2 linked regions of the Gemmata palustris genome follow. The protein of the gene in region 1 binds, or shares a complex with, the protein of each later gene. Links are inferred from orthologs where the notes say so. Each region holds a gene or a part of one and is shown in the gene's direction. Other genes may lie near its edges.

The links. The genes of interacting proteins can lie anywhere in the genome.
Region 2: the proteins of secY (region 1) and secA are in contact, whole or in part, in a crystal structure (PDB 3DIN), measured with the Thermotoga maritima proteins. The link is inferred for Gemmata palustris from one-to-one orthologs. Residues at the interface, in WP_004081795.1 of Thermotoga maritima: Glu108, Gly109, Glu110, Glu111, Ala236, Glu237, Arg238, Arg239, Ile240, Thr241, Ile242, Gln243, Tyr244, Ala245, Arg246, Arg247, Val248, Thr249, Gly250, Arg251, Arg252, Val253, Tyr254, Gly256, Ala257, Ser258, Thr259, Tyr260, Leu261, Pro262; in WP_004082002.1 of Thermotoga maritima: Glu261, Ala262, Arg263, Lys300, Ala301, Arg302, Thr303, Ile304, Ile305, Leu323, Tyr324, Asp325, Pro326, Val329, Ser330, Tyr333, Ile336, Lys340, Phe345, Val349, Glu363, Phe364, Tyr374, Ser375, Gly376, Gly377, Glu393, Ile395, Thr482, Ser483.

Annotation. Positions count from the first base shown.
Region 1 is NZ_JAGKQQ010000001.1:7,869,185-7,872,934, forward strand. The notes cover bases 1-2,900. They hold secY (preprotein translocase subunit SecY), read left to right. Parts: upstream 1-629; coding sequence 630-2,171; downstream 2,172-2,900. Other genes in these bases: rplO (50S ribosomal protein L15), read left to right, coding at 1-463; J8F10_RS32775 (adenylate kinase), read left to right, coding at 2,385-2,900. Outside these bases: more of J8F10_RS32775, read left to right, coding at 2,901-3,062; map (type I methionyl aminopeptidase), read left to right, coding at 3,315-3,750. UniProt on the Escherichia coli protein: The central subunit of the protein translocation channel SecYEG. Consists of two halves formed by TMs 1-5 and 6-10.
Region 2 is NZ_JAGKQQ010000001.1:6,161,323-6,166,651, forward strand. What follows is about bases 478-4,956. They hold secA (preprotein translocase subunit SecA), read left to right. Parts: upstream 478-853; coding sequence 854-4,756; downstream 4,757-4,956. Other genes in these bases: J8F10_RS25590 (hypothetical protein), read left to right, coding at 478-626; J8F10_RS39260 (3-deoxy-D-manno-octulosonic acid transferase), read left to right, coding at 4,849-4,956. Outside these bases: more of J8F10_RS25590, read left to right, coding at 369-477; more of J8F10_RS39260, read left to right, coding at 4,957-5,329. UniProt on the Escherichia coli protein: Required for protein export, interacts with the SecYEG preprotein conducting channel.

The DNA of each region.
Region 1 (3,750 bases):
CCACGGCAAGACCTGCGGACTCGGTCACAAGGGCCAGTACGCGAGCGCAGGTGCCCGGCTCCCCAGCGGGCTGTTCGAAGGCGGTCAGATGCCGCTGTTCCGCCGGTGGCCCAAGCGCGGGTTCAGCCACGCGACCTGGGACAAGACCGCCGCCGTTGTGAACGTCGGCGACCTCGACCAGTTCGACGCGAACAGCACCGTCGACATGGCTTCGCTCAAAGATCGCCGGCTCGTCGTCGGGACGTTCGATCACTTGCGCATCCTGGGCGACGGCGCGACCGTGCTCACGAAGAAGCTCACCGTGCGGGCGGACCACTTCACGAAGGCGGCGAAGGCCGCGATCGAGAAGGCCGGCGGCACCTGCGACGTGATCCCCAAGCCGAAGAAGCCCGTGCGGAACAAGATGGGCTCGAAGAAGAAGGCGCTGGACGCGGCCCGCGCCGCGAAGGCCCCCAAGGCGTGACTTTAGATTTGTGACTTCGGGTCTGCGATTTCGGACCGGTGATTGAAGAGCAGCGGATGCTTCTTCTCGATCGCCGGTCCGAAGCCGCACATCTGAAATCTCGGGTCACAAATTTGAAATCGGCACCCCGAAATTCCGGCCGAGAAGAGCCGTAAGGACAACGGACATGAATTGGCGCTCCATCTGCCTCGCAGCCGGTATCGCGAGTCTCGTCGGTGGGATGGTCACGTTCTCCTACGGCGGCGAGTCGTGGTTGGGGTGGACGCTCACCATTTTCGGCGCGACCGCCAGCATCCTGGGTCTGGTGCCGGATCAGCTCCTCACCATCTTTAAAATCCCGGAACTGCGGAAGAAGATCTTCATCACCCTGATCTTCCTCGCGGTCTATCGCATCGGCTACTACGTTCCGCTGCCGATGATCGACCAGGTGAAGATGGCCGAGAAGATGGCCGACGCCCAGCGCGGCGCGCTCGGCCAGGTGCTCGGGTTCGTCTCACTGTTCTCCGGCGGTAACCTCAGTAACGCCTGTATCTTCTCGCTCGGCATCATGCCGTACATCTCCGCGTCCATCATCGTGCAGCTCCTGTCGAGCGGCGTGGTGCCTTCGCTGGAGAAGCTCCGTAAAGAGGGCGAGAGCGGGCGGAAGAAACTCAACGAAATCACCCGCTATTTGACGGTACCGATCTGTATTATCCAGGCGGTCATGGTCGTGCAAACGGTCATGAAACCGGACATGGGGCAAGACGGAGGGATGGGGCTGGCGCCCGCCGGCTACGACTCGGGCTTCGAGTTGTGGTGGTTCGGGTTCACCGCCGTCATCACACTGACTGCCGGGACCGTGTTGCTTATGTGGCTCGGCGAGCAGATCGACGAGTACGGGATCGGGAACGGCATCTCGCTCATCATCATGGCCGGTATCGTCGCACGCATCCCGGACGCGACCAACTCGCTCCTGATCGACAGCACGACCGGTAAGCTCAAAGAGTCGGTCTTTACGCTGGGCGGATCAGGGGCGGACATCAGTTTCGAGAAGCTCATTGTTCTCGCGTTCCTGTTCGTCACGGTGGTCGTTGGTGTGATCGCGATGACGAAGGCCCAGCGCCGCATCCCGACCCAGAGTGCCAAGCACGTCCGCGGGCGCCGGGTGTACGGCGGCACGCGACAGTTCCTCCCGATGAAGGTGAACGCGGCCGGCGTCATGCCCGTGATCTTCGCCAGCACGCTGCTCATCCTGCCGTGGTTCCTGTTCAACGCGATTTACAGCTTGTCAGACAGCTCGCTCGGCTGGGCCGGCACGCTCTCGACGATGTTCCAGAACCACCGCGGGTGGCTCTATAACTTCATGTACGTGATTATGATTTACGTCTTCACGTACTTCTGGGTGGCGATCACCTTCAACCCGAAGGAGATCGCGGACAACCTGAAGGACCACGGGAGCTTCATCCCGGGTTACCGGCCCGGGAAGAAGACGGCCGATTACCTCGAGCGGGTGCTGATGCGGGTCACGTTCGTCGGGGCCGCGTTCCTCGCGATCATCGCGATCATCCCGAACGTCATCTCCAGCGAACTGGAGATCCCGCCGCAGGTCGCGAGCTTCTACGGCGGCACCGGTCTGCTCATCGTCATCAGCGTGGCCCTCGACCTGGTGCAGAAGATCAACAGCCACCTCGTCATGCGGAACTACCCCGGCCTCACCGACGAGACGTGAGACCGGGTTTGAAACGCACGGTTTTTCGCGGGCGCGTCGTTCGGAGACGCGCCTTAATCTTTTCTGGTCCCCTTGCTGATCTCCAATTCGCCCGAGACAATACGGGGGTTGTGAAGGATCGGTGTGCCCACTTGCCCGCTCCCGGACAGCGAACGTTCGCGCGGCTCGGGTGTCGCCCGGCTACTGGCCGGTGCTCTCGCAAGGTAACGGTTCATGCGATTGGTGCTCGTCGGACCTCCGGGCAGCGGCAAGGGTACGCAGGCCGAGCGGCTCGTGCAGCGGTTCGGCCTCACGGCCATTGGCACCGGCGCGATGTTCCGCGACGCGATCGCCCGTGACACGGCGATGGGCCGGCAGGTGAGGCCGATGATGGACCAGGGCCTCCTCGTCCCCGATCCGATCGTCAACGACGTGGTCGCCGAGCTGTTCCGCAGTTCCGCGCGCCCGGAACGCTTCGTGATGGACGGGTACCCGCGCACGTACTCCCAGGCGGTCGCGTTCGACGCGCTCCTGCACCTCGAGTACCTCGCGCTGGACGCGGTCGTCAACCTAGCCATTGACGACGACGAGGTGGTTCGGCGCATCAGCGGCCGGCGGTGCTGCTCGAACCCGGAGTGCGGGGTGTGCTTCCACTCGATGGCCCGGCCGCCCAAGGTGGCCGGGCAGTGCGACGTCTGTGGGCACCCGCTGCTCCAGCGCGACGACGATAATGAAGAGACGATCCGGCGGCGGCTCGGCGAGTTTCACAAGAACACGAACGATCTGCTCGCCCACTACCGCAAACAAAACCTGGTCGATGACATAGCCGCGACCGACCCACCGGACGTAATATTCCAGAACATCCTGGCGGCACTGGCGCGACGAGCCCCAAAGAGTTACGAACCGTCCTGAGTCGGGGACGAGAACGGAGGACGCGATGATACGCGACGGCATACGCCGGTCACGCGCCTCCCGTAGCGCAGTGGTACGAGTGCCGGTCTTATAAACCGGCGGGCGCGGGTTCGATTCCCGCCGGGAGGACACGAGGAGAACGGGCGGACCGCGGGTTCGGATTACGGAACGCCGAACGCCGCGCGAAGTCGCCACCAGATCGCTACTTTGTTGGACCCGAGTTCCGCACCCCGCGTTCCGCGCTCGATACCTATGCTCCGACCCAACGCCAATCGTCCGCCGGAACTGAAGTCCGCCCGCGAAGTCGCGCTCATGCGCGAGGCGGGCAAACTGGTCGCACGCGCGCTGAAGATTTGCCGCGACCTCGCCAAGCCGGGCGTGAAGACGATCGAGATCGATCAAGCGGTCGAGGCGTTCTACGCGAAACACATGGCGGTGCCGCTCTTCAAGGGGTACCCGGGGAAGACGCCGTTCCCGGCCGTGACGTGCTTGAGCGTGAACGAACAAGTGGTCCACGGCATCCCGGGCCAGCGCGTGTTGAAGGAAGGCGATCTGCTAAAAGTGGACACCGCCTGCAGGCTCAACGGCTGGTGCGCGGACCGCGCGATCACCGTTCCCATTGGAACCGTTTCGCCCGAGAAGTTGCGGCTGTTGAAGGTCGGCGAAGAGACGCTCCAGATCGCGATCG
Region 2 (5,329 bases), 1.7 Mb from region 1 along the record:
CGAGACAAGTAGTTGGTAGTTGACCGTGGCGCGAAATTGTGCGGTGCGAACAAATGGCACTGCACAACCAACGAACAAGAGAGCATTAACTGGCGCTGCGAACGCCCCCGTAACCTCCAGCCCGAGGGCCGGACATGAAGCCTCTCCAATTTCTCACACGACACCCGATCGCCGTTCTCGGCGTTCTCGGCACGGCGTTCGTGGTCTGGATCGGTCAGGATGTATTTCGTGGGTTTGGACTGACCAGCCCACCCCAACTGTCGGACGACGTCGTTGTTCTTGATATTAGGCAGATTCCCCCCAATTTTGAACGACCAAAGTTCACACCGCAAGGAACAGCCCAAACCTTGCCGAAGCTCAAGCCGGGAATGACGCGCACGGAAGTCGAAGGGCTCGTCGGCGCGCCCGTACCCAGCGACATCCACCCCGCGACGATCACGGGAGGAAAGGTTACGTACCACACGGCTTACGAGGCCGATCTCGAACCGCCGGCCACCGTGCGCCCGATCCGTCACACGAAGGTGATCGGCCCCGCACCGGCTCGCACGCTGGTCACGTTGGAATTCGACGCCACACAGCCCGGGCACCCGTTGGTCGAAGTTCACTACCCCGACCCGCTTTTCTGATCGTCACTTCACGAAGCCCACGAAAACTGCCGCCGGCGATTTCCGGCGGCTTTCTCGTCCCGTTAGGGTTAGTTCCGCCCGCGCCAACTGTGCCGGTTCTACCGACCGCGCGAGCGGTCCGTATTGACCCACTTTTCCACGCTCCTTAGATTGGGACTCTGGTGGGGTCCGCGCGCACGAAGCGCCGCGAGCCACGGCGCGTAGACGTTCACGCAGGGAGTCAGACAATGGCGACAGCGCAAGCGGGCCTCGAACCGACCATTTTCGAGCGCCTGGGCGACCGGTTCAACGCCTTCGTCGAGGGGTGCGTGCGCGTCATCTCCCGGATGCTGGGCGGTTCGACCGACGAGCGCCGGATCAAGAGCATCGGCTACATCCGGCCCCGGAACGCGGAGGCGCACACCGTCCTCGCCGGCTCGGCACTCGCGCGGGTGAACGAACTCGAACCGAAGATGCAGGGCCTAACCGACGACGAGTTGAAGGCACTGAGCACGGAGTACCGGGAGCGGCTGAAGCAGGGCGCGACGCTCGACGCCCTGCTCCCCGAAGCGTTCGCGGCGTGCCGCGAGGCCGCGCGCCGCACCAAGAGCATGCGGCACTACGACGTGCAGATCCTCGGCGGCGCGGTGCTCCACGGGTACAACACCGGGCTCGGCAGCATCGCGGAAATGAAAACGGGCGAGGGCAAGACGCTCGTCGCCACGCTCGCCGCGCACCTCAACGCGCTCGACGGCCAGGGCGTCCACGTCGTCACCGTGAACGACTACCTGGCGCGACGCGACTGCGAGTGGATGCTCCCCATTTACAACGCGCTGGGCGTCTCGGCCGCGTACATCCAGTCCGACATGGACCCGGAAGCCCGGCGCCGGGCCTACGAGTGCGACATCACCTACGGCACCGCGTCCGAGTTCGGCTTCGACTACCTGCGCGACAACATGAAGATCGCGCGCCACGACGACGAGCAGTACCACCCGTACTACCGCCAGGTCCAGCGGGCGCACCACTACGCCATCATCGACGAGGTGGACAACATCCTCATCGACGAGGCCCGCACCCCCCTCATCATCAGCGGCCCGGCGTTCTCCGACGCCAAGCGGTTCGCCGAGGCCGACAAGGTGGCCCGCGCGCTGGCGGAACTCGAGCGCAAGGCGCGCAAGGAGCTGATCGCCGCGGGCACGGTCAAGGCCGGCGGGACCGAGGGCGACAACCTCACGATCCTCGCGCCGATCGACCCCGCCAAGGTCGACCCCCAGAACCCGCCCCCCAAGGGCGTGTACTTCGAGATCAAGGAGAAGGAGCGCACCTGCCACCTGACGGACGTGGGCGTGCGCAAGGCGGAAGAGCTCGCCGGGGTCGAGAGCTTCTACACCGCCGGCAACATGGAGTGGCCGCACCTGATGGACAACGCGCTGAAGGCGCACCACCTCTATCAGCTCGACCGCCACTACATGATCGACCGCGACCAGCGGGAGAACAACGAGCTCAGCATCGTCATCATCGACGAGCACACCGGCCGCGCGATGTACGGGCGCCAGTGGTCCGACGGGCTGCACCAGGCCGTGGAAGCGAAGCACCCGAAAGAGGGGGTGCAGATCAAGCAAGAAACGCAGACGATGGCCACGGTCACGCTGCAAAACTTCTTCAAGCTCTACGCGAAGCTCGCCGGGATGACCGGGACCGCGAAGACCGAGGAAACCGAGTTCTGGAAGATCTACAAGCTCGACGTGGTCGCGGTCCCGACCAACAAGCCGATGCGCCGGATCGAGCACAAGGACCTCGTGTACCGCACCGACAAGGAGAAGTGGGACGCGGTGGTGAAGGAAGTGGTGGAGCTGTGTAAGACCGGGCGCCCGATCCTGATCGGCACCAAGGACGTGGACCGCAGCGAGAAACTCTCGCACATGCTCAAGCGCCAGGGCGTGAAGCACGAGCTCCTCAACGCGAAGCCGGAGAACGTGGGGCGCGAGGCCGAGATCGTCGCGCAGGCCGGGCGCATCGGCGCGGTGACCATCTCCACGAACATGGCCGGCCGCGGAACGGACATCATCCTCGGCGGGAACGCCGAAACCCTGGCGTGGGCGCGCCTCAAGCAGCTCAAGGACTCCGACAACCGCCCGCTGTACCCGACCCGGCTCGAGGTGCCCAACGACGTGTGGACCGCAACGGTCAACGAGATCGAGTCCAAGGAGAAAATGAAAGAAGAGGGCCGCAAGGTCGCGGAGATGGGCGGCATGCACATCCTCGGCACCGAGCGCCACGACTCGCGGCGCATCGACAACCAGTTGCGCGGGCGCGCCGGGCGCCAGGGCGACCCGGGCTCGAGCCGGTTCTACCTGTCGCTCCAGGACGAACTGATGCGCCACTTCGGGGGCGAGTGGGTCGGCAAGGTGCTCACGCGCCTGGGCATGGAAGAGGGCGAGGCGATCGAGTCCGGGATGGTGAGCCGGCGCATCGAGGGGGCACAGAAGAAGCGCGAGGAGATGCACTTCGACCAGCGCAAGAACCTGCTCGAGTACGACGAGGTCATGGACCTCCAGCGGAAGCGCGTTTACGGCGCGCGCCAGGAAGTTCTGGACGGCAAGAACCCGCGCCTGATGATCCTGGAAATGATCCGGCTCCAGATCGAGTCGGCGAACGAGCGGTTCCTCGCGGACAACTACGGCGCGGCCAGTTTCGCCGAGTTCGCCAGCAATCGGCTCGGTATGGAGTTCGAGGCGAGCGACTTCCGCACCTCTTCCTACGAGGACGCTTCGCGCCAGGCGCTCGAACAGGCCATCGCGAACGTGCCGACCTTCATGCAGGAGCGGTTGGAAGAGAACCTCAACTCCGACGAGGACGAAAAGGACTGGAAGTGGTCCGAACTGACGCGGGCGATCAACGCGAAGTACGACCTGAAGCTCACCGAAAAGGACCTCCGAAAGATCGGAGCCGATAAACTCGCGGAGGTGCTCGTTCACAAGGCCGAGACCGCGGTGAAGGCCGTGAACCTCGCCGACGGCGAACGGTTCCTCACGCGGACCTACGGGGCGGAGGCCCTGGCCGAGTGGTGCCGGCAGAAGTTCGGTATGAAGGTCGCCGTCGAGGAGATCCAAACGCGGGGCGGCGCCGAACTGACCGAGTACCTGTACCGCAAGGTTCTGGCGACCTACCGCCAGAAGGACGTGGAGTTCCCGGTCCGCGTCGCGATGCAGAACTTTATGTCGGACAAGCCCGCCGCCGGGCAGCAGCGGTACGACCGAGACGGCCTGTACCGGTGGTCGGCCCAGCGCCTCGGTACGGTGATGGCCGCGCGCAAGCACGGCCCAGAAGCCCTCGCGGACCCGGCGGGGTTCTTCACGGTCGCGTTCAAGGCGCTCGACGAGGAGGGCTGGACGGAGGAGCTGATCCGCACGGAACCGCGCTCGAAGCTTCGCGAGAAGCTCACGGAGATCGCGCCGAAGGCAATGCCGGCGGGCGACGTCAGCGAGATCGACAAGCAGCTCGAATCGATCTTCACCGGGGCGAAGGTGGCCGAACAGGAGGACGCGAAGGAACTGGTCGAGTGGGCGCAGCGGGAACTCGGGCTCACGCTCGACTCGGCACGGATCGTCGGCAAGACGCCGGACGAAGCGCGCCACGGCATCCTGAACGCCTACGACGAGAAGTACCGCCCGGAAATGCACTCCGTGGAGCGCACACTGGTCCTGGAACAGATCGACAGCGCGTGGAAGACGCACCTTCTGGTGATGGACAACCTGCGCAGCGGCGTCGGCCTGGCCGGGTACGCGCAAGAAGACCCGAAGATCGTGTACAAGCGCGAGGGGATGCAGGAGTTCGACAAGATGTGGGCCGGCATCCGCGACCGCGCGACGGAGTCGGTGTTCCGCATGGAAGAAATGGGCGACGAAGAAGCGCAGGCCGCGCTGTGGGCCGGCGCCCGAGCCACCCACGCGGCCGCGATCTCCGCGACCCAGGCCCGCCAAGCGCAAATCGATTCGAGCGAGCAGCAAACGAACGCGGGCGGCGAGGGCAAGAAGGTGGAGCCGATCCGCAACGAAGGAAAGAAAGTGGGGCGCAACGATCCGTGCCCGTGCGGGAGCGGCAAGAAGTACAAGAACTGCCACATGAAGATGGAAGCCGGCAAGAAGTAAGGCGCGAGTTTTAGCTGCGCAACGTGAAGCTCGAAAACAGCGGCCGGGTTCCACCCCGGCCGCTGTTGCACCTCGCCGGGAACGGATTCCCAATGCTCCTCAATCTCGTCTACCTGCTCGCGCTCGCGACCCTCTCACCGTGGTTAGTGTGGCGCGCATTCGCCACCGGCCGGTACCGCCGTGAACTCGTTGCCAAGTTCCTCGGTCGGGTGAGCGTACATAACCCCACGAAAAAGCGCGTCGCGTGGTTCCACGCGGTCAGCGTGGGCGAAGTGAACCTACTCGACACACTCGTGCCCCAATTCCGCAAGCGCCACCCGGACTGGCTCGTCGTCGTCTCGTCCACCACCGACACCGGTCTCGCGGAAGCGCGCAAGCGGTTCGCCGAACTCGATGTGATCGCGTGGCCGTTCGACTTCACCTGGGCCGTCGCGACCGCGCTCGACGCGGTGAACCCCTCGCTCGTCGTTCTCACCGAGAGCGAACTCTGGCCGAACTTCCTCGCCGCCGCGAACGCGCGCAATGTTCCCGTGGTCGTGGTGAACGCGCGCCTCAGCCCGCGGAGCTTCCGGC